4 regions of the Bacillus sp. KICET-3 genome follow, and region 3 is predicted to be linked to each of the others. Evidence: predicted binding sites of a transcription regulator. Region 3 holds the regulator's gene; each other region holds the start of a gene.
What was found. Region 3 encodes Rex, which represses fermentation and respiration genes when NADH is low (regulators of the CRP and FNR family bind a similar motif). Its sites were predicted from a motif close to TTGTGAAATATTTCACAA; they were not measured.
Positions count from the first base shown of each region.

Region 1 (4,862 bases), 1.8 Mb from region 3:
CATACATATGCGTTGATTCCCTCCCCCCAGCCGCGGCCCTCTTTAATTTCCTGTTCGATTGAACGAGCCACAAGATCCCGCGGCCCGAGCTCCATTTTTTCCGGTGCATAGCGGGCCATAAAGCGTTCACCGTTTTTGTTGATCAGATAGCCGCCTTCACCTCGGCATGCTTCAGACAATAATACACCCGTTTTAGACATGCCTGTCGGATGGTATTGGATAAACTCGGGGTCTTTCAAAGGAATGCCTGCTTCCAGACAAGCGGCCGCTCCGTCGCCCGTCATATTGAATGCGTTCGTCGTCCGGTTCCAGTAGACGCGCCCGAATCCGCCCGTTGCGATCACGACGCATTTCGCCTGAACAGGATGAATCTCGCCTGTCCGAATATTCATCGCCGTGACTCCTTCGCATTCGTTTCCATCTGTGACAACAGATAACAAAAACCATTCATATAAAAATTCGACCTGATGTTTTAAGCATTGTTCAAATAAAGCATGCAAAATCACATGGCCGGTTTTATCAGCCGAATAGCAGGCGCGCGGATGAGAAGCTCCGCCAAACGGACGCTGGGCGACTTTCCCGTTTTCATCCCGGGAAAACGGAACTCCCATATAGTCAAGCTCCTTAATCATGCCGGGCATCCCTTCAGTAAAATAATGAACCGCATCCTGATCCGCTAAAAAATCACTGCCTTTTATCGTGTCATATGCATGCGAATCGGTCGTATCATTAGCATCCCGGTTTTTAAGCACCGCATTGATGCCGCCTTGGGCCGCTCCGGTATGCGAGCGTGTCGGATATGTTTTGCTGATGACGGCGACTCTCAGCCCGCTTCCTTCCCCGGCTGCGAGTGCGGCCCTCATTCCCGCACCGCCGGAGCCGACAACAACGATATCATATGTCAGCATGGCGCATTCACTTATTCCATTCATCATGTTGTCCCCCAATCCTTGCTTATCTTAATAGAAACCGAGCAGCTTCCACCAGATCATGCCTGCCCCGAACCAGATGATCATATGCAAAACGGAAATGCAAAAGCCGATGGACCACCATTTTCCTTGGGAGACATAGCCGGAACCGAACAGCACCGGCGCCGGACCTGCTCCATAATGCGTTGTTGAACCAAATAAATTGCCGAAAAAGCCGAAAAGAAGTGCCGCCAGCATGCCTGGTGCACCCGCATGAATCGCTACAGCCAAAAATGCCGGGTACATCGCGCTGACATGCGCCGTTGAACTGGCGAATAAATAATGAACATAGTAATAGCCGGCGCCCAGCACGATCAAAGCCGTCAACCAGGACATACCGCTGACAGACTGGCTGATCTGCTGAGAGACCCAGGGAATCAGCCCTAATGTATTGAGCTGCGTCGCCATCATCACAAGCGCAGCAAACCAAATCAATGTGTCCCATGCCGCCTTTTCATTTTTAATATCTTCCCAGTTCAATACGTTGGTGGCCAGCAGTAGAGAAAGGCCGATCAACGCCGTTGCGGTTGCATCAATTCCGATCTTCTCACCGAAAATCCACAATAACAAAATGATAAAAAATACGAAAATCATATTTTTTTCAGAGCGTTTTACAGGACCCAGTTCCTTTAATTTGTCAATAGCCATCTGTCTGGCTCCGGGTGTTTCCTTGATCTCCGGTCCATACACTTTATAGATAAACAGCGGAATGACAATTAAGCTGATTATCCCCGGAAGCAAAGCAGCCAAAAGCCAGCCGCCCCACGTAATCTCGATCCCCGCCGCTTTTGCGAAAGAAACGGCCAGAGGGTTCGCTGCCATCGCCGTCATAAACATGGCGGATGTAATCATGTTTCCCTGGAAACAGGTCAGCGTTAAAAAAGAACCCACTTTTCTTTCCGTTCCGTCGCCGGGGCGGGAACCGAAAGCTTCAGCCAATGAGCGGACGATCGGAAAAATAATTCCGCCTGCCCGGGCCGTGTTGCTCGGTGTAGCTGGAGCTAAAATGAAATCACATAATATTAATGAATACGAAAGGCCGAGTGTTTTCTTTCCGAACAGCCTGACAAATAAATAGGCAATCCGCGTTCCAAGGCCTGTTTTAATAAATCCCCGGGAAATAAAAAATGCGGCGACAATCAGCCAAATCGTCGTATTGCTGAATCCGGCAAGCGTCTCCTGTGTCGTCAGCGTCCCTGTTATGATCAGAAGCGTCATGCTGATGACCGACAGCGATCCCATCGGAAGCGGTTTGCAGATAAATCCCACAATTGTCGCAACGAATATCGCCAATAAATGCCATGCCTTTGGCTCGATACCCGCCGGCGGCCCAATCAACCAAATGACAACACCGACGATCAGCGTCAACAAAAGCGGAGTCCATCTGATGTCGGACGGTGCAGATGAATCATGTGTTTGTGAATCGTGTGCCTGCTCATTTACTGCCATTATTTATCACTCCGTTTTGTAAGTTTGCTCACTATTTCACATGATTGCTTGCGAACATCTGAATTTTTGGATACCCACCCCCTTTTTCATTAGAATATCACTGGTTTCAATGATCGGTTTTCCAATCCTTACAAAAGCTACTTTACAATAAATTTTTTTATAAATACATATCAAAATATGTAAAATTTAAGCTATTTACGGCTTATTTTTGACTAAATTCTATCAATTGTTTGAATAAAAAAGAAAAAAACTTCTTACCTTTTAAGATAAGAAGTTTTTGCAGCTTATTTTGTTTTCGGTTTCGTATCGCCGGTCCATTTGAGCATGCCGCCCACCATATTTGTCACATCAAATCCTTTATCCTGCAAATAGAGACAAACATTTTCACTGCGCTTCCCGGACCGGCAGACAAAAATATAAGGCTCGTCTTCTTGAAAGTAGCCGAGCTGATCCGGGATATCGCCCATCTTAATATGAACGGCTTCCGGTATCATGCCTTCGGCCACTTCATCGTCCTCTCTGACGTCAACGATGTTAAGTGTTTCGCCTTTTGAAAGCTTTTCTTTTAACTCATCCGGTGTGATCTCTTTTACTGTCATACTTCCAGCTCCCTTTATTGTTTAAGGTGAGAATATTATAGCAAAAGTCGGGGAGCGATGGGTATTTAAGACTTCGGTTGCGTCAGCCCGTTATCTGGGAATACGGATTTTCCCGCTGTTTGCAGCGGCTCATTCTGCTCGGAAGCCCATGCAAAGGAGCTCCCAGCAATCAGGCAGGCGAACATGACTGCTGAAAAACGAGCGGCTTTTTTCATATTAATTCCTCCTTTACCTTGCATATTTGATTCTCGGCATATCGTGATTTTTCAAGATAATGAGCGCTTTTTTTCTCATCGCCCTGCCCCATGTAGTAGTCGGCAATGTCTTTCGCCAATTCGGCAACATGCGCCCAGAGCTTTTTATTCGTCAAATACTCCAGGGAAAAATCGATATCAAGCGGATGCCCCCCGTCATATAAGGCAAAGATCAGCCTGAATTTCGCCGTATATTCTTCCTCTCCCTGTTCAGCCGCCCGGGAGAAGCCTTCCTTGCAAAGCTGTCGCTCTTCTTCGGCATAACCGTGCTTATACAGGATGTGAGCCAGTTCGAAGATGGTATTGATCCCAAAAATGGACTGCTCATGTATCTTGATGGAGAGGGCTTTTCTAAAATGTTCCTCGGCCAAAAGCGGCATGTTTCGGTTGGCATAGTTCACCCCCATATTATGATAGATAAGCCCGACTACCCTCAGATTATGAAAAGAAGCGGCCCGATCCAACGCCCGGCTGTAATGCTCTTCTGCTTCTTTGATGCGGAACAGGTCAAACTGGATGGAGCCGAGAATCATGTCGCATCCTATCGCTTTATCTATGTATTCATCATGTCGATTGAAAACGGCGAGGGCTTTCTCGGCATGGTTCATTGAACGAAAATGATCGTCTACCTGATAGTATGCGATCGCGATTTTATAGTGAAACTCCCCTTTTTCTACTTCATCGGTTATTTTGTATAATTTATGTTCGGCTTTTTTGTAGCAGTTGATCGCTTCAAAATAATTTTTTTCATAGAATTCGTACATGCCCGAAAAAAAGAAAAAGTAGTACTGGATGATGTCATCGACATTCCTGACCGCTTCTTTTTGCTTTTGTATCTCCCTGAAAACTTCCGCGGATTCAGCGAACTGCTCTGTCATCAGTTTGTGGCGGTAATCCAGAAGATGAAAATAAAGCTGCAGATCTCCGTTTTTTTCCATGTTTGCAAGCAGCTCCTTAATTTCTTGTTTTAACGAAGCTGCTTGCAGCGCTTCATGGCGTTTGATCATGGTATACCATTGATTCATGAGCCCGGCCGCCTTTTCGTATGCCGTTTTCGTCTCCACTTCTTTTTTCATCCTTTCTCATTTTCAAAAACAGTAGATATGTTTCTTTTATTTTACAGAAAATGATTAATATTGGCAATTACTTTATAAATATTCAATTTACGTTATAAGTGATTGAAATCAGCTCCAAACGTTCAGCTGGCTTTCGAGGTTTTGTTCTGTTACAAGACCTTTCTGGAATTGGCTTGGACAGGAGAGGTTGTATGTTTTGATTTTTCGGTTGATCATGTCGATCCGCTCTTCGGGGTGCTTGGATGCAATCGCTTTCTCGATCTCTTCTTTGATTTCTTTTTGCAGCTCGAGCCAGCGGGGAAGATAGCGGGCGTTTTTCAGGGTGCTGGAAAGGGCGTCTCCTTGAAGCGCATCTTTTTTAAGCGGTTTTCCGAACCCCGGCAAAGACCGTATTCCCTCCTTTCCCAAGCTGTCTTTCACGGCTTGATCAATCCAATGAAGATACTGCCCATCGTTTTCTTTGCCCAAACAGCATCATCTCCTTTCATGATAAAAAACACACCAGAGGCGGGACCA
Region 1 covers NZ_CP137345.1:3,478,124-3,482,985, forward strand. The annotation lists gene R5H20_RS17705 (FAD-binding protein) at 1-935, opposite strand, end outside; gene R5H20_RS17710 (anion permease) at 960-2,417, opposite strand; gene R5H20_RS17715 (rhodanese-like domain-containing protein) at 2,702-3,016, opposite strand; gene R5H20_RS17720 (hypothetical protein) at 3,082-3,231, opposite strand; gene R5H20_RS17725 (Rap family tetratricopeptide repeat protein) at 3,228-4,334, opposite strand; gene R5H20_RS17730 (DnaJ family domain-containing protein) at 4,455-4,814, opposite strand; gene R5H20_RS17735 (YesL family protein) at 4,821-4,862, opposite strand, start outside.
Region 1: the regulator Rex is predicted to act here: its motif matches at 2,442-2,459, upstream of R5H20_RS17710 (anion permease).

Region 2 (4,862 bases), 310 kb from region 3:
CGGTTCATGATCCCCCTTGCATTTATCTGGTTCGTGATCGGACTAGTCTTCATTTGTATCGGAGTGATGACGGGCTGGGGTCCGTATTAATCAAAACAGCCGTTATGTCCGGCGGTCGGCATAACGGCTGTTTGCATTAAATTCTAATGGATTTCCCGGCGGCTTTCCATTGCTTTTTCCATCCGGCTTGGACGAACAAAAGGAGGCCCAATGCTATAAAAGCGATCGCGGAAAACGTGAGAAACCCGCTCGAATAAGTGCCTGTGACTTGTTTTAGCGTTCCGAGAATATTCGGCAAAAAGAAACCTCCGATTCCGCCTGCGGCCCCGACGATACCGGTCACCATCCCGATTTCTTGCTGGAAGCGCTGGGGCACAAGCTGAAATATGGCGCCGTTCCCCATGCCGAGACACCCCATACCGATAAACAACGCGGCCGTAACAACCGCAAGCGACGGCAGCGTGCTCACCGTGAACATACAAAGGGCAACTCCGATAAATAAAAATTGCAGCAGGCGCACACCGCCGATTTTATCGGCGACAATCCGCCGACAGGTCGAAGGCAGCTTCCCGAGGCCACGACAAGGGTGACGAATTCCCCGGCCCTGACCGGAGAAATGGCATACTGTGAGGCAAAAAAATAACTTAAAAAGTTTGAAAGGCCGACAAAGCCCCCGAATGTCACACTGTAAAGAAGGCAAAAATACCAGGTGTCCTTTTCTTTGAAAACAGCGAAGTATTCTTTTACAGGCTTGGGAGAAGGCTGGTTCGGCGGTTCTTTGGCCATCAAAAAATAGCTGATCAAAACGAGTGTCAAAGGAATGAGGGCAAGACCCATTACGCCATTCCAGCCCACATGCTCCGCGATGCGGGGGCCGAACAGCGTGGCAAGCAGGGTGCCGCTGTTACCCGCTCCTGCGATGCCCATGGCAAGCCCTTGAAGATGAGGAGGATACCAGCGGCTCGCCATGGGGAGGGAGGCGGAAAAGCTCGCTCCCGCCACGCCCAATAAAATACCGATGATATACAGCTCTGCGACCGTCGCTCCGAACAGCCATCCCCACAAAAGGGGAATCATGGTCACAAGCATTCCGCCGACGGCCGTTTTTTTCGGACCGAAGCGGTCGGCAAAAATACCCAACATGATGCGGAAAAACGATCCCGCCAAAGTAGGGATGGCCACAATCAATCCCACCTGGGAAGGCGATAAGTCAAAATCCGCCGTGATATAAACGCCGAGCGCTCCTAATAGGACCCAAATCATAAAGCTGACATCAAAATATAAAAAAGATGACAACAGGGAAGGAGCATGTCCGCTCTTCCTCAAATCCGCCAATTTCACTTGCAACACTCCCTATACGCATATTCTTCAATTTATGATGACAAAATGAAAGAAGGCTGACAGTATTTTTGTTAGCTTTACTTACAAACTAAAAGTTTGAATTTTTAAATTACTATTCCGCTGGAAGCCTTAAGCAGCTGCTGATATAAACGATTCCGCAGCAGGTAGCCGGTGGGAGAGAGAAAGGGAATGAAAAAACAGCCACAACCGGCCCGGCGCCAGTGCAGAGCCGTTGAGAGAGAGAACAGCCTTCAGATATTGCCTTGGTTTATCCTTCCTTCAACCCGCTGGATATTCATGGATGAATATTTATAATATTTAGGTGTTTTATCTAAAAATAGGGCATATATCTACCAGAATTTGTACAAAATTAGAGAAGAAATGATTAGAGACACAAAATATTCACAATTAAAAATGCATAAGACTTGAAAAGGTATGTGAAATATTGCACAATCTAAATGTGAAGAATTTCACAAACAACTTAGAATTAAAACTAACGGCAAAGGATGATGAATAATGGCAAACCAAAAAGTCAATCGTACAGTTTTAATTGGTGCCGGTTTTGTAGGAAGCAGCTATGCATTTACGTTAATTAACCAAGGAATCACAGACGAACTAGTGATCATTGATTTAAATAAAGACAAAGCAATGGGCGATGTAATGGATTTGAACCATGGTAAAGCATTTGCGCCTCATCCCGTGAAAACGTGGTACGGCACATATGATGATTGCAAAGATGCCGATGTTGTCTGCATCAGCGCCGGGGCCAACCAAAAGCCTGGTGAAACCCGCCTTGATTTGGTTGAAAAAAACCTCAAGATTTTTAAAGGAATCGTCGGCGAAGTCATGGCAAGCGGATTTGATGGTATTTTCCTAATCGCCACAAATCCGGTCGACATTCTGACCTATGCTACATGGAAGTTCAGCGGGCTTCCGAAAGAGCGGGTCATCGGCAGCGGTACGACACTTGATACTGCCCGGTTCCGCTACATGCTGAGCGAGTACTTCGGCGCAGCTGCCCATAATGTTCACGGCTATATCATCGGTGAGCACGGGGATACCGAGCTTCCTGTCTGGAGCCATGCGAATATCGCCGGAGTTCCGGTGAGCGAGCTTTTGAAAAAGAATGAGAACTACAAACAGGAAGAACTTGATGAACTGTTTGACGATGTGAAAAATGCCGCTTACCACATCATTGAGAAAAAAGGAGCGACATACTATGGCGTAGCCATGAGCCTGGCCCGGATTACGAGAGCCATTTTCCGCAATGAAGAAGCGATTTTAACAGTGAGCACTTATCTTGGCGGGGAATTTGGAGAAGATGATGTATGTATCGGCGTTCCGGCGGTTGTCGGCCGTAATGGGGTCACGAAAGTGATCGAGCTTAACCTGAATGAAAAAGAAAAAGAGCAGTTCAAGCATAGCGTAGGCGTGTTGAAAGGGATTTTAAAACCACATTTTGCGAATTAATCCAACAAAAAAGAGAGATGATGAACATGTGGCAGCAGGTTTACGATCCGTTTGGGAATGAGTATATCAGCGCTTTTGTTGCAATCCTGCCGATTTTATTCTTTCTTCTTGCGCTGACCGTATTTAAAATGAAAGGGATTTTAGCAGCGTTTTTAACGCTTGCGGTCAGCTTTCTTGTTTCAGTGTTCTGTTTTCACATGCCGGTGGCAAAAGCTGTTTCCGCGGTGTTCCTCGGAATAGCAAACGGGCTGTGGCCAATTGGATACATTGTGCTGATGGCCGTCTGGCTTTATAAGATTTCTGTCAAGACAGGAAAATTCAAAGTGATCAGAGCGAGCATCGCCGGAATTTCATCCGACCAGCGGCTTCAGCTGCTCTTGATCGGCTTCAGCTTCAACGCCTTTTTGGAAGGAGCGGCCGGCTTCGGAGTTCCGATTGCGATCAGTGCGGTACTGCTTGTCGAGCTCGGGTTTAAACCGTTAAAAGCGGCATCCCTCTGTTTGATCGCGAATGCGGCTTCCGGTGCGTTCGGCGCGATCGGGATACCGGTCATTACGGGGGCGCAGATGGGGGATATGACTCCTCTTGAACTGTCCCGTACATTGGCCTTAACACTTCCGGCCATCGCCTTTTTCGTTCCTTTCCTGCTCGTTTTCATTTTGGACGGGTTCAAGGGCATAAAAGAAACGCTGCCCGCCCTTCTGGTTGTAAGCGGAAGCTATACGGCAGTGCAGACGTTTACGATGCTTGTGCTCGGTCCTGAGCTCGCCAACATTTTGGCGGCGCTTATCAGCATGGGAGCACTCGCGCTGTTCTTAAGAAAATGGCAGCCGCGGCGTATTTATAGAGAAGTTGGGAACGAACAGGAGCCGGCTCTCAAGTACGGTGCGCTAGAGGTAGTGAAAGCATGGTCTCCGTTTTACATCTTGACCGGCGTCATTGCCCTGTGGAGCCTCCCCGCTTTTAAAGGGCTTTTCCAGGACGGCGGCCTGCTGAAGCAAACAACGCTTTTGATCAAAATGCCGTTTCTGCATCAGGAAGTGTTAAAAACACCGCCGATTTCCCCGCAAGCAGCACCGCTTGACGCCGTGCTGAAGCTGGATTTGATTTCGGCGACGGGCACTGCCATTCTGCTCGCGGTGGTCATCACCATTTTGCTGAGCCGAAACATTGATATCCGGGGCGGCCTAAGCTGCCTGAAGGACACAAGCCGTGAATTATGGCTGCCGATTCTTACGATTTGTTTTGTAATGGGCTTTGCCAATCTGGCAAACTACGCGGGGTTAAGCTCTTCCATCGGCTTGGCGCTTGCCAAAGCGGGCGGAGTGTTCCCATTCCTCAGTCCTGTGCTGGGCTGGATCGGCGTATTCATCACCGGATCAGTTGTCAGCAATAACGCTTTATTCGGTCATTTGCAGGCGGTCACCGGAGCACAGATCGGTACGAGTTCGGCGCTGCTCATTGCCGCCAATACGGCGGGCGGAGTCATGGCCAAGCTCATTTCCCCGCAGTCGATTGCAATTGCCGCGGCGGCGGTTCAGCAGACAGGCCGGGAATCAAAGCTGTTCAGTCAAACGGTAAAATACAGCCTCGTTCTGCTCCTGATCATCTGTATTTGGACGCTTGTGCTGTCAAATCTCGGATGATATAGCGTAAAAAAAGCCTTTTCCGATTAAGGAAAAGGCTTTTTGATTTGAAGATGTTCTAACCATCCCTTTTTTTGAATACATTGTACAAGTTATCGCGAAGGGGGAAGCGCGGTATGTTGAACATTTTTCTCAGCTATGTGTTTTTAGGCTTGTCATTGGCTGCACCGGTCGGCCCGGTCAATGCGGCACAGATTGACAGGGGAATGAAAGGCGGTTTTTTCCATGCCTGGCTGTTTGGTTTAGGGGCGGTAACAGCTGATGTTGTGTACATGGTGCTGATTTATTTCGGTGTTGCTCAATTTCTGACTATGCCATTTTTAAAAACGTTTTTATGGCTGTTCGGTTTTTTTGTTCTGACCTATACGGGAATCGAAAGCTTGGTCAAAGCCAAGGAAGTCTCGC
Region 2 covers NZ_CP137345.1:391,611-396,472, forward strand. The annotation lists gene R5H20_RS02100 (YfcC family protein) at 1-90, shown strand, start outside; partial or broken gene R5H20_RS02105 (nitrate/nitrite transporter) at 137-1,341, opposite strand; gene R5H20_RS02110 (L-lactate dehydrogenase) at 1,858-2,811, shown strand; gene R5H20_RS02115 (L-lactate permease) at 2,838-4,457, shown strand; gene R5H20_RS02120 (LysE family translocator) at 4,577-4,862, shown strand, end outside.
Region 2: the regulator Rex is predicted to act here: its motif matches at 1,800-1,817, upstream of R5H20_RS02110 (L-lactate dehydrogenase).

Region 3 (4,862 bases):
ACCGACAGGGTTGGCGCCGGCTGTTACGTTTTTAAGGCCTTCGCGAATCATTGCTTGAGCCAGAACAGTCGCAGTTGTCGTACCGTCACCGGCAACATCGTTCGTTTTGCTGGCAACTTCAGCAACAAGTTTGGCACCCATGTTTTCGAAAGCATCTTCAAGCTCGATTTCTTTCGCGATTGTTACACCGTCGTTTGTGATTAATGGAGAACCGAATTTTTTCTCAAGAACGACGTTGCGTCCTTTAGGTCCCAACGTTACCTTTACAGCATCCGCCAATGCATCTACACCGCGCAGCATTGAACGGCGGGCTTCTTCGCTAAACTTAATATCTTTTGCCATGTTATTCGAACCTCCTCAGGATTGTTTAAAGATTTTATTTATGTCTTAGCCGATAACAGCTAAAATGTCGCTTTCACGCAAGATTAAGTAGTCAGTACCTTCATATTTCACTTCGGTACCTGCATATTTTGAGAAGATGATGCGGTCGCCTGTTTTGACTTCTAATGCAACGCGCTCTCCGCTCTCTAACACACGGCCTGAACCGGCAGCAACCACTTTACCCTCTTGGGGTTTTTCTTTTGCGGAGTCAGGAAGTACGATTCCGCTAGCAGTTTTTTCTTCAGACTCAACGAGCTCAATGACAACGCGATCACCTAATGGCTTTAACAATGAAACAACCTCCTCAATATTTTCATATGTAATTTTAGCACTCGCACTCAGTGAGTGCTAACACAATTCTTATAATAAAGAATCTCCAGGGCAATTTCAAGTGATAAGGTTAAAAATTTTTTGCGCTTACATATTTCCCGTTATCCTTCCCGCCCAATAATTTGAATGGAGTGTGTTACAATAAACATAGTCTGCTTTAGATCTTTAGAAAAGGAGTACATACGGCTTGAGAAAACAATACTGGTTTATTATTTTGACATACGTGCTCATGCAATTGTCGTCCGTTGTCGGTCTGCCGCTGCTTTATTTTCTTGGCGTCGGAAAGGGGCAGCCACCCGCCGAAACTCAGCTCACACTCGTCGGAGTATGGTCTGTCATCGCCTTTACACTATGTCTTGTGATCGTGCTGTTGATTTTAAGGACCGCTCCAAAAACAACGCTTCGAAACGCCCCGAAAGCATCGATCGGTGTCTCTATCGCCTGGGCGGTCCTCGGCGTTTTTCTCGCGCTTTTTGCCCAATCGATTGCCGCCGCGATCGAAATGAAACTGTTCGGTGTAAATCCCGAATCGGAAAATACACAAAGAATCATGGATATCATTCATGCATTGCCGCTCATGATGTTTGTTTCATCTGTATTCGGTCCTATTCTGGAGGAAATCATTTTCAGAAAGATCATTTTTGGGGCATTTTATGAAAAAACAAATTTCTTTATCGCCGCTTTAATCAGTTCCATTTTATTCTCGGTTGTCCACCTGGATTTCTCACACCTTTTAATCTATACGGCAATGGGCTTCACATTCGCGTTTTTATACGTCAGGACAAACCGGATCATCGTACCGATCTTCGCCCATGTCGCCATGAATACGCTTGTCGTCATTATCCAGACTTTCCAGGGGCCTATTGAAGAATATTTGGAACGAGCCGAAAAAATGCAAATGATTATTGGAGGATTTTTATGATAAGAAGCCCGAAATTTTGGGGATTGATTTATTTTTTGACCGGTGTGCTGTTTACGTATCTGGCAGCTACCACTCCGGGGAATATGTGGTCGTTCTACACGATTCTTCTCATGCTTTTCGCTGCTTACAACATCAGCATTTCCTTTAAAATGTTCGCCCTTTCAAGCAGGTTGAAAAGAAAAAAATAAAACAACTCGTTTTAAAGATAAGAGCCATTCTCGTAAAGAGAGATGGCTCTTTATTTCTGCAGAAATGCCTGGTTTTCCTCCCGAATTGCATTTTTTTGCGCCTGCCGGTAGGCGATTCGCGAAATCACGATGCTGATCTCATAAAGAATTAATAAAGGCACTGAAACCATTAAATGAGACAACAGCTCCGGCGGAGTGATAACCGCCGCAATGACGAACAGAACAAAGTAGGCATACTTTCTGATCTTTGACAAAAACATTGGCGTCACCAAGCCGAGCCTTGTCACAAACATAACCACCACAGGCATCTGAAACAATAAACCGAAAGGAAGCGTCAGCTGCAGAAGAAATTGAAAATATTCGTACACTCCGATGACTTGATTCACATTGAGATCATCGGATAAGTTCATCATAAAATCAACGACAAACGGAAACAAAATAAAGTAAGAAAAGGCAATGCCGCCTAAAAAGAGAATAATCGATACAGGAATATAGCTTAGCGTCACTTTGCGTTCTTTTTCATACAGCCCCGGGCTGATAAACGCCCACAGCTGATACAAAATGAGCGGCGAGGTCATGACAGCGCCGATGATGAAAGCGAACTGCATGTATACCAGCAAAGGGTCCGTCAGTTTAAACGCATTGAGCGTAAGCAGTTTGGCTTCCTCCGTCTGCTGCAGATAAATAATGATCGGCTTTGCAAGAAAGAAGCCCGCCATGACAAAAACGGCAAAAAAGAAGGCAGTGAACATGAGCCGTCTTCGCAATTCTTTAATATGTTCCAACAGCGACATTTCTTTTCCCTTCATCAATGTCATCCCATCCTACTGATCTTCTTTCTTTTTGTCGTTATCGTCATCCGCCAGACCTTTTGTCGCGTTTTTAAACTCCCGTAATGTATTGCCTGCTGCTCTTCCCAGTTCAGGAAGTTTTTTCGGACCGAAAATCAAAATCGCCAAAATAACGATTAAAATAAAGCTTCCAGGACCGATTGTCGGCATATAAAAGCCTCCCCCTTTCCGTCATTTTTCTTCCGTCATTGAATAATGCTTCAGAAAATACACCAATGACTGAAGTTCAACCGCTAAATCTATATGATGAATTCGAATGTGTTCCGGCACATTCAAACGGGCCGGCGTAAAATTGAGAATACCTTTGATACCGAGCGCAACAAGCCTGTCCGTAATCGATTGGGCGGCATGGGCCGGGACCGTCAAAATGGCGACGGGGATGTCATCTGTCAAATGCTCTTCAAGTTTATTCAGGTCGTATACGGGAACGCCTCCGACTTCTGTTCCGATTTTGCTTTCATTGACATCAAAAGCAATCGCAATTTTCGTGTTGTTGTTTTTAATGAAATTGTAATGGAGAAAGGCTGTTCCTAAATTTCCTACACCGATGAGCGTTACGTTTGTCATTTCATCCTGATCGAGCGTCTTTCTGAAAAAGGACAGCAAATAATTCACATTATAGCCATAGCCTTTTTTGCCGAGAGCTCCAAAATATGAAAAGTCCCTGCGAATTGTAGCAGAATCAACTTTTACGGCATCGCTCAGCTCAGCAGACGAAACACGCTGCTTTCCTGATGCATGAAGGTTTTTTAAAAAACGATAATATAACGGCAGCCGTTTCGCTGTCGCTTGCGGAATTTTTGAATGATCCAAGTTCATAACCGATCCTCCATGTTTACTTCAGCTTTTTCCCTTTTATAGTCGCCGTTTTTCCCGCCCGTCTTTTCTGCAAGATAGGTCGGGCCTATCACCATTCCCTTATCCGCCGCCTTGCACATGTCATAAACAGTCAGGGCGCATACGGAAGCTGACGTTAACGCTTCCATTTCCACACCTGTACTCCCTTTTGTCTTGACTTTTGCCTGAATATGCAGGATGCTGTTCTGTTCTTTTTCTTCCCATCGAAAGGCGATATCGACTCCCTTAAGGGCAATCGGATGGCACATCGGGATGATGGCGGACGTTTGCTTCGCCGCCATGATTCCGGCTACCTGGGCCACCGCCAGCACATCGCCTTTCCCCATTTCCTGGTTCTTGATTTTTGCATGCACGTCTCTTGTCATGGACACGCTTGAGAGAGCCACAGCAGTTCGGACTGAAGCTTCCTTTTCGCTTATATCAACCATTTTGGCTCTGCCTTGTTCATTAAAGTGTGTAAATTGGTTCATGATAAAAACTCTCCTTATAAAGATCATACACTATTTTTTTCAATCTGTCTTTTTCTTTTGGTTAAAATCTTCCAGACTTCACTTAATTGTTTGCTGACTGCTATCTGATAGGCTACACTTAAAATAGCAAACAAGAGGTGAAATAGATCATGATGATTTTACAAGTCAATCAGCTCTCAAAATCGTTTGGGGCCGATTCCATTTTAACGAATATAAAGCTTGAAGTCAGATCACGGGACCGGATTGCGATCGTCGGCCGCAACGGAGCCGGAAAATCGACTTTTTTAAAAATTATCGCCGGCCGCCTGTCTTATGAAAAAGGGGACATCATTAAGCCGAAGGATTTAACCATCGGCTATCTTGATCAGCATTCAGGACTTGATTCCGAGCTGACGATTAAAGAGGAATTGCTTTCGGTCTTTGATCATTTGAAAACGATGGAAACCGTGATGCGCTCGATTGAAGAGGAAATGGCGCATGCTGATCCGGACAAGCTGGAATCTTTAATGAAAACGTACGATAGACTCCAGCAGACGTTTAAAGACAAAGGCGGCTATCAATATGAAGCTGACGTCAGATCTGTGATCCACGGAATGGGATTCGCCGGACACGGCGATTCCGCGCGCGTGCAGGATTTAAGCGGCGGACAAAAAACGAGGCTCGCACTCGGAAAAATGCTTTTGACAAAGCCTGATCTGCTGATTCTTGATGAACCGACAAACCACCTGGACATCGACACGCTCACATGGCTGGAACAATATTTGCAAAACTACAGCGGCGCCATTCTGATCGTCTCCCATGACAGGTACTTTCTTGATAAGGTCGTCACCCAAGTATATGAGATTTCCCGCACCCAGAGCAA
Region 3 covers NZ_CP137345.1:706,150-711,011, reverse strand. The annotation lists gene groL (chaperonin GroEL) at 1-342, opposite strand, end outside; gene groES (co-chaperone GroES) at 388-672, opposite strand; gene R5H20_RS03545 (CPBP family intramembrane glutamic endopeptidase) at 899-1,633, shown strand; gene R5H20_RS03540 (YdiK family protein) at 1,633-1,821, shown strand; gene tatC (twin-arginine translocase subunit TatC) at 1,872-2,639, opposite strand; gene tatA (twin-arginine translocase TatA/TatE family subunit) at 2,646-2,822, opposite strand; gene R5H20_RS03525 (redox-sensing transcriptional repressor Rex) at 2,844-3,491, opposite strand; gene moaC (cyclic pyranopterin monophosphate synthase MoaC) at 3,488-4,000, opposite strand; gene R5H20_RS03515 (ABC-F family ATP-binding cassette domain-containing protein) at 4,150-4,862, shown strand, end outside.

Region 4 (4,862 bases), 1.7 Mb from region 3:
ATGTTCATCGCTCCAGGATATATCTGGCGAATAGCGGACATCGTCATACCAAGTATCATCCCCGACAAGGTTTCCGCGGATCTGCCTGATTCCTTTTTGACGGATGCTTTTAGCCAGCTTATCAAAATCCTCTGTTAACAGTGTGGGATCGCCTTTTCCTTTTAAGTAGAGATTCCCTTCGACCTTTTTCCCTTGGACAGGCCCGTCAGCCAGCACCTCTGTTGTAAAAGAATAATCTTCGCCAAGCACAGAAAGAGCAGCGGCGGCGGTCAAAAGCTTCAGATTGGATGCGGGTCTCATTCTGACGTCTCCCATATGGCTGTATACGACCTTTCCGGTGTCCGCCGATCTGACGCTGATTCCCGCAAGCGCTCCTTTTAAGTCAGGCTCATTTTTTAATATCCGGTCAAGTTCGGCGGCAAGGCCGTCGTTCTTTTCAGTCGCATGGACGGCAGCCTCTTCTCCAACTGTGTGGGACGCAATCCCCAGAACGAATATTATCATGATGCACAGGCAAAGCTTTACGGTTTTGGACATTCAGTTCCCCCCTTCCGCTCATGTTTTAATACTTTATTGCAAAAAGGGGCGGGATATACTTCGAAAATTGTGTAGTGTGGGCATTTGAAGCTGACTGGAACAACAGTAAACTAAAAAATTCAAAATATTTCATTTCCCCGTCAAATTTACGGCATAAAAAAGCACCACTTATAGTTTACACTATAAGTAGTGCTGGAATTTTATTAGTAAGCCAGGCTGAATAGACCTTTAATATGGCTTAGGTAGCGCACGTTGCTTGCCTCTTTCATTAAGGAAGCAGGAAGTCCTTTCAGGGCTGTTGAGTTAGCGCCGATGATCGCAACTGCATCTTTGCGGCCAAGGCTTGCAAGCGTACCTGAGTTGACAGGGCTGAATGTTTCAAGAGATTTGTTTTCTAAGTATGCGTATAGGTTGTAGCCGATCAGTTCGCCCATTTGCCATGCAATTTGTGCTGTCGGCGGATATGGACGGCCGTCCGGACCAAAGACGACAGCGCTGTCTCCGGCAACGAACACATCTTCATGTGAAGTAGATTGAAGGAATTCGTTCACAGTCGCGCGTCCGCGGTTGACTTCAAGGCCTGATTCGCCGACAAGAGGATTTCCTTGTACGCCGCCAGTCCAAACAAATGTGTTGGCAACTACTTTTGATCCGTCTTTCAGATCAATGACGTTCCCCTCTACATTTGTGACAGGAAGACCTGTTAAGAATTCAACGCCGCGTTTTTCAAGGCTGGCAGTCGCGCGTGCGATAAGATCATCCGGAAGAACAGGAAGGATTTTCGGCCCTGCTTCAACCAATTTTAATTTGATTTCTTTAGGGTTTACACCGTATTTTTTCGTAAGATTTGGCATGATGTCAGCAAGCTCACCGACAAGCTCGACGCCTGTTAAGCCGCCTCCCCCGATAAGAATTGTTGCATCAGCTTCATTTTTGGTTTTGGAGTATTCGCGTACGCGTTCTTCGACATGCTTGAAGATCTTCTTCGCATCATTTGCGGATTTAAGAACCATGCTGTTTTCTTCAAGTCCAGGGATGCCGAAGTAAGCCGTTACAGAACCGAGGCCGACTACGAGCGCATCGTATGTTAGCGTAGAACCGTCTGAAAGAGCGACTTCTTTTTTATCAACGGAAAAAGAGTTTACTTTTGCGATTTTAAGATCGATGTCTTTTCCTTTGAAAAGCTTTGCAAGCGGCATAGCGATGGCTTGTTCTGAGACGTTTCCTGCCGCAAGACGGTGCAGTTCCGTAATGATCTGGTGAGTCGGGTATTGATTGACCACTGTTATTGTTGCTTCTTCTTTACTGTAATGTTTGCGTACTGTTAAAGCAGAAAGTAATCCGCCGTAACCAGCGCCTAGAATGACTATATGTTTTGACATCATGAATCCTCCGTCCTTATTCTAAATGTGTTCTGAAGGTATTATTTTTGTTTTTCGCGTTCTGACATGATTTGCAGGTAGCTTTGGACAAAGCGGAACAGTTTTTGAGCCTGCGGATCTTTAAGCATTCTCAGAAGACCGAACAGTCCGATCACTTCATTGCTTTCGTCAGCGCGGTCCTTTGCTTCGATCGCCGTCGCCGCGATATCTTTCGCCGTTTCTTTTACCGGCTCGAGAATTTCTGTAATGGCACCTACAGTATCGCTTTTTAATACTTCGTCAGTCGCCACGGATTGCGCGAAATCGTAAGACTTCGTCAAAATGTTTACCAGTTCAGTCAGCTTTGGAAGCTGGTCGACTAGAACAGTCAAAGACTCCTGTACTTCAGGTTTTAGCAGCTGATCAATGAGATCGCGTTGGCTTTGGCTAACAGATTCGTTTGTTTGATCGATTGTTTCCGGCATAACCAATTCTCCTTTACAATAAGCAATGTGCTATTTTTTGCAGGAAGTTCTTTCTGATCGGAGTTTGTGAATTTATGCACAAACAAATCCGCAGAGAAAGAGCCCCCCTGATGTGTTTGTTTTGCTTCTTTCAGTACCCCTGTCAATGGACTGAAAAACTTGCAATCTCAAAACACGATATATTTTACTATTAAATGATAACATTTTTTGAACAAAAAATGAACGTGATTGTTTCTGAAATGAAATAAAATCGTATAAACCTTGAAAAATGCCGCTTTTTCATCCCTTTCATTTCCTTAATTGTGACTTTTTTATCAGTTCCCCGCCGGTTTTGTAGCGTTGGGGGCAGAACAATACGCTGTTTTAGTTTACATAATATATTTATATTATACTAATCTTCGTCTTTTACATCCGGATCTTCGGGGATGGGTTCATTCAGGATGGCCTCAACCAGTTCCTTATACTTTTCCATCTGCTCCAGATGGGAGTTGAATTGTTCTTTGTTAATTAAATATTGCTGCCCGTCGTCGATCACGCGGATTTTCTTTTCTCTGATCAGCTGTTCAATGTATGCTTCAGAAAGCGACAAATATTCTGCTGTTTCTTTTATTGTTAAATACATGTCTCATTCCCTTTCGTCCGAATTTAGGCGAACGTTGTTTTTTTAAAGATCATACGATAAGGTACATAAGTTTTGATGATGGAGGCGCAGTTACCATGCATTCAAAATGGAATTCTGAAACATCTTACCCGCCCGCTGCCTCGCCACAACTGCCGCCGGGGCAACACCCGCAGCATATGACCCAAAGATTGAAAAACCTCGAGGATCAAATGGCTTTGCTGATCAAGCTGATGGAAAGCAACAATCAGCTCCTGCGTTCCATTGAAGAGCAGCAAAACCGCGTCTGCACATCGGGCGGCGGAGGATCGGTCATTGTCCGTATGTAGAACATCAATTGTTCTGATCAAAATAAAAGAGGAAGGACATGATCCTTCTTCTTTGTTTTTGCATCCTTTTGAAGTATACTACAGATCTTCGGCTGCTGAAAGCCGTGCGATTTCATTGTATGACTCAGGGTTTTCCAATGTTGATAAATCGCCTGTTGGCTCGTGTAAATAAGCAGCCCGTATCAGCCTTCTCATTACTTTTGCGTTTCTTGTCTTCGGGAGATCGCTGACGAAATATACCGCTTTCGGTTTCATCGTTTTTCCGAGCGTTTCGGCGGCCAGCTTCAGCAAATCGGTTTTCAAATGTGCAGAAGGCTGCTCGCCCGTTCTCAAAACGGCGAAGCAAACAACGGCCTGCCCTTTCAGATCGTCAGGGACTCCGATCACCCCGGCTTCTGCCACAGCCGGATGACTGACGAAAACGGATTCGATTTCGGCCGGTCCGATCCTTTTGCCGGCAACATTGATCACATCATCCGAACGGCCGCTGATCGTCCAGTATCCTTCTTCATCCCTAACCGCCCAGTCCCCATGCACCCAGACATCGCTCCAGCGGCTCCAGTATGCGTTTTCATACCTGTCAGGCTCCTTCCAAAAACCGTTTGTCATTCCGACCCAAGGCTTTGTCAGGACAAGCTCCCCGACTTCGTCTATGACTTCGTCTCCCTGTTCATTGAAAACATGGGCTGCCATACCCGGCAGAGGCGAATTAAAGGTCATCGGTGCGATCGGCAATATCGGCACATTTCCCAATATCCCGCCGGCAATTTCGGTTCCGCCCGAATAATTAAAAATCGGCAGTTTCCCTTTTCCGGCATGGCGGAAAAGCCACATCCACGGTTCATAGTTCCATGGTTCTCCGGTCGAACCGATTGCTTTTAAGCTGTCCAGGTCATATTTTTTCAGGAAATCTTCGCCATACTGCATCATGGCGCGGATAAGCGTCGGTGAGATGCCGAGATGTGTGACGCGGTGGCGGCTGACAAGCTCCCAAAGCCTGTCAGGCCCGGGGAAATCGGGTGCTCCGTCGTATAATAAAATCGCGGCTCCGTTGATGAGACCTCCGAATATTAAAAACGGTCCCATCATCCAGCCCATATCCGTATACCAGAAAAACGCATCCCCCTGTTTGACATCCATGCCGAAGCCGGCGTCAAACGCCGCTTTAATCGGAAAACCGGAATGGGTATGAACGGCGCCCTTCGGCTGTCCGGTCGTTCCCGACGTGTAAAGAATCATGAGCGGTTCAGAGCTTTCCATCTCTTCCGTCCTCTCATGCGGCTCATGTTTCATCAATTCATCCCAATCCACGTCTCTTGTCTCATGCCATGGTACATCTGCATCATGAAGGCGGCAGACGACGACTTTTTGGACAGACGGGGATCTGTTCACAGCTTCATCTGCTTCTTTTTTCATGGTGATTACGTTTCCGCGCCTGACAAATGCATCGCAGGTGACAAGCATTTTCACTTCGGCGGCATTCAGTCTGGCAGCTGCCGCATGAGCCCCATAGCCTGAGAAAATCGGGGAA
Region 4 covers NZ_CP137345.1:2,415,312-2,420,173, forward strand. The annotation lists gene dacB (D-alanyl-D-alanine carboxypeptidase/D-alanyl-D-alanine endopeptidase) at 1-537, opposite strand, end outside; gene R5H20_RS12275 (NAD(P)/FAD-dependent oxidoreductase) at 741-1,919, opposite strand; gene R5H20_RS12280 (helical membrane plugin domain-containing protein) at 1,961-2,383, opposite strand; gene R5H20_RS12285 (excisionase family DNA-binding protein) at 2,775-3,005, opposite strand; gene R5H20_RS12290 (hypothetical protein) at 3,101-3,331, shown strand; gene R5H20_RS12295 (AMP-binding protein) at 3,410-4,862, opposite strand, start outside.
Region 4: the regulator Rex is predicted to act here: its motif matches at 2,448-2,465, upstream of R5H20_RS12280 (helical membrane plugin domain-containing protein).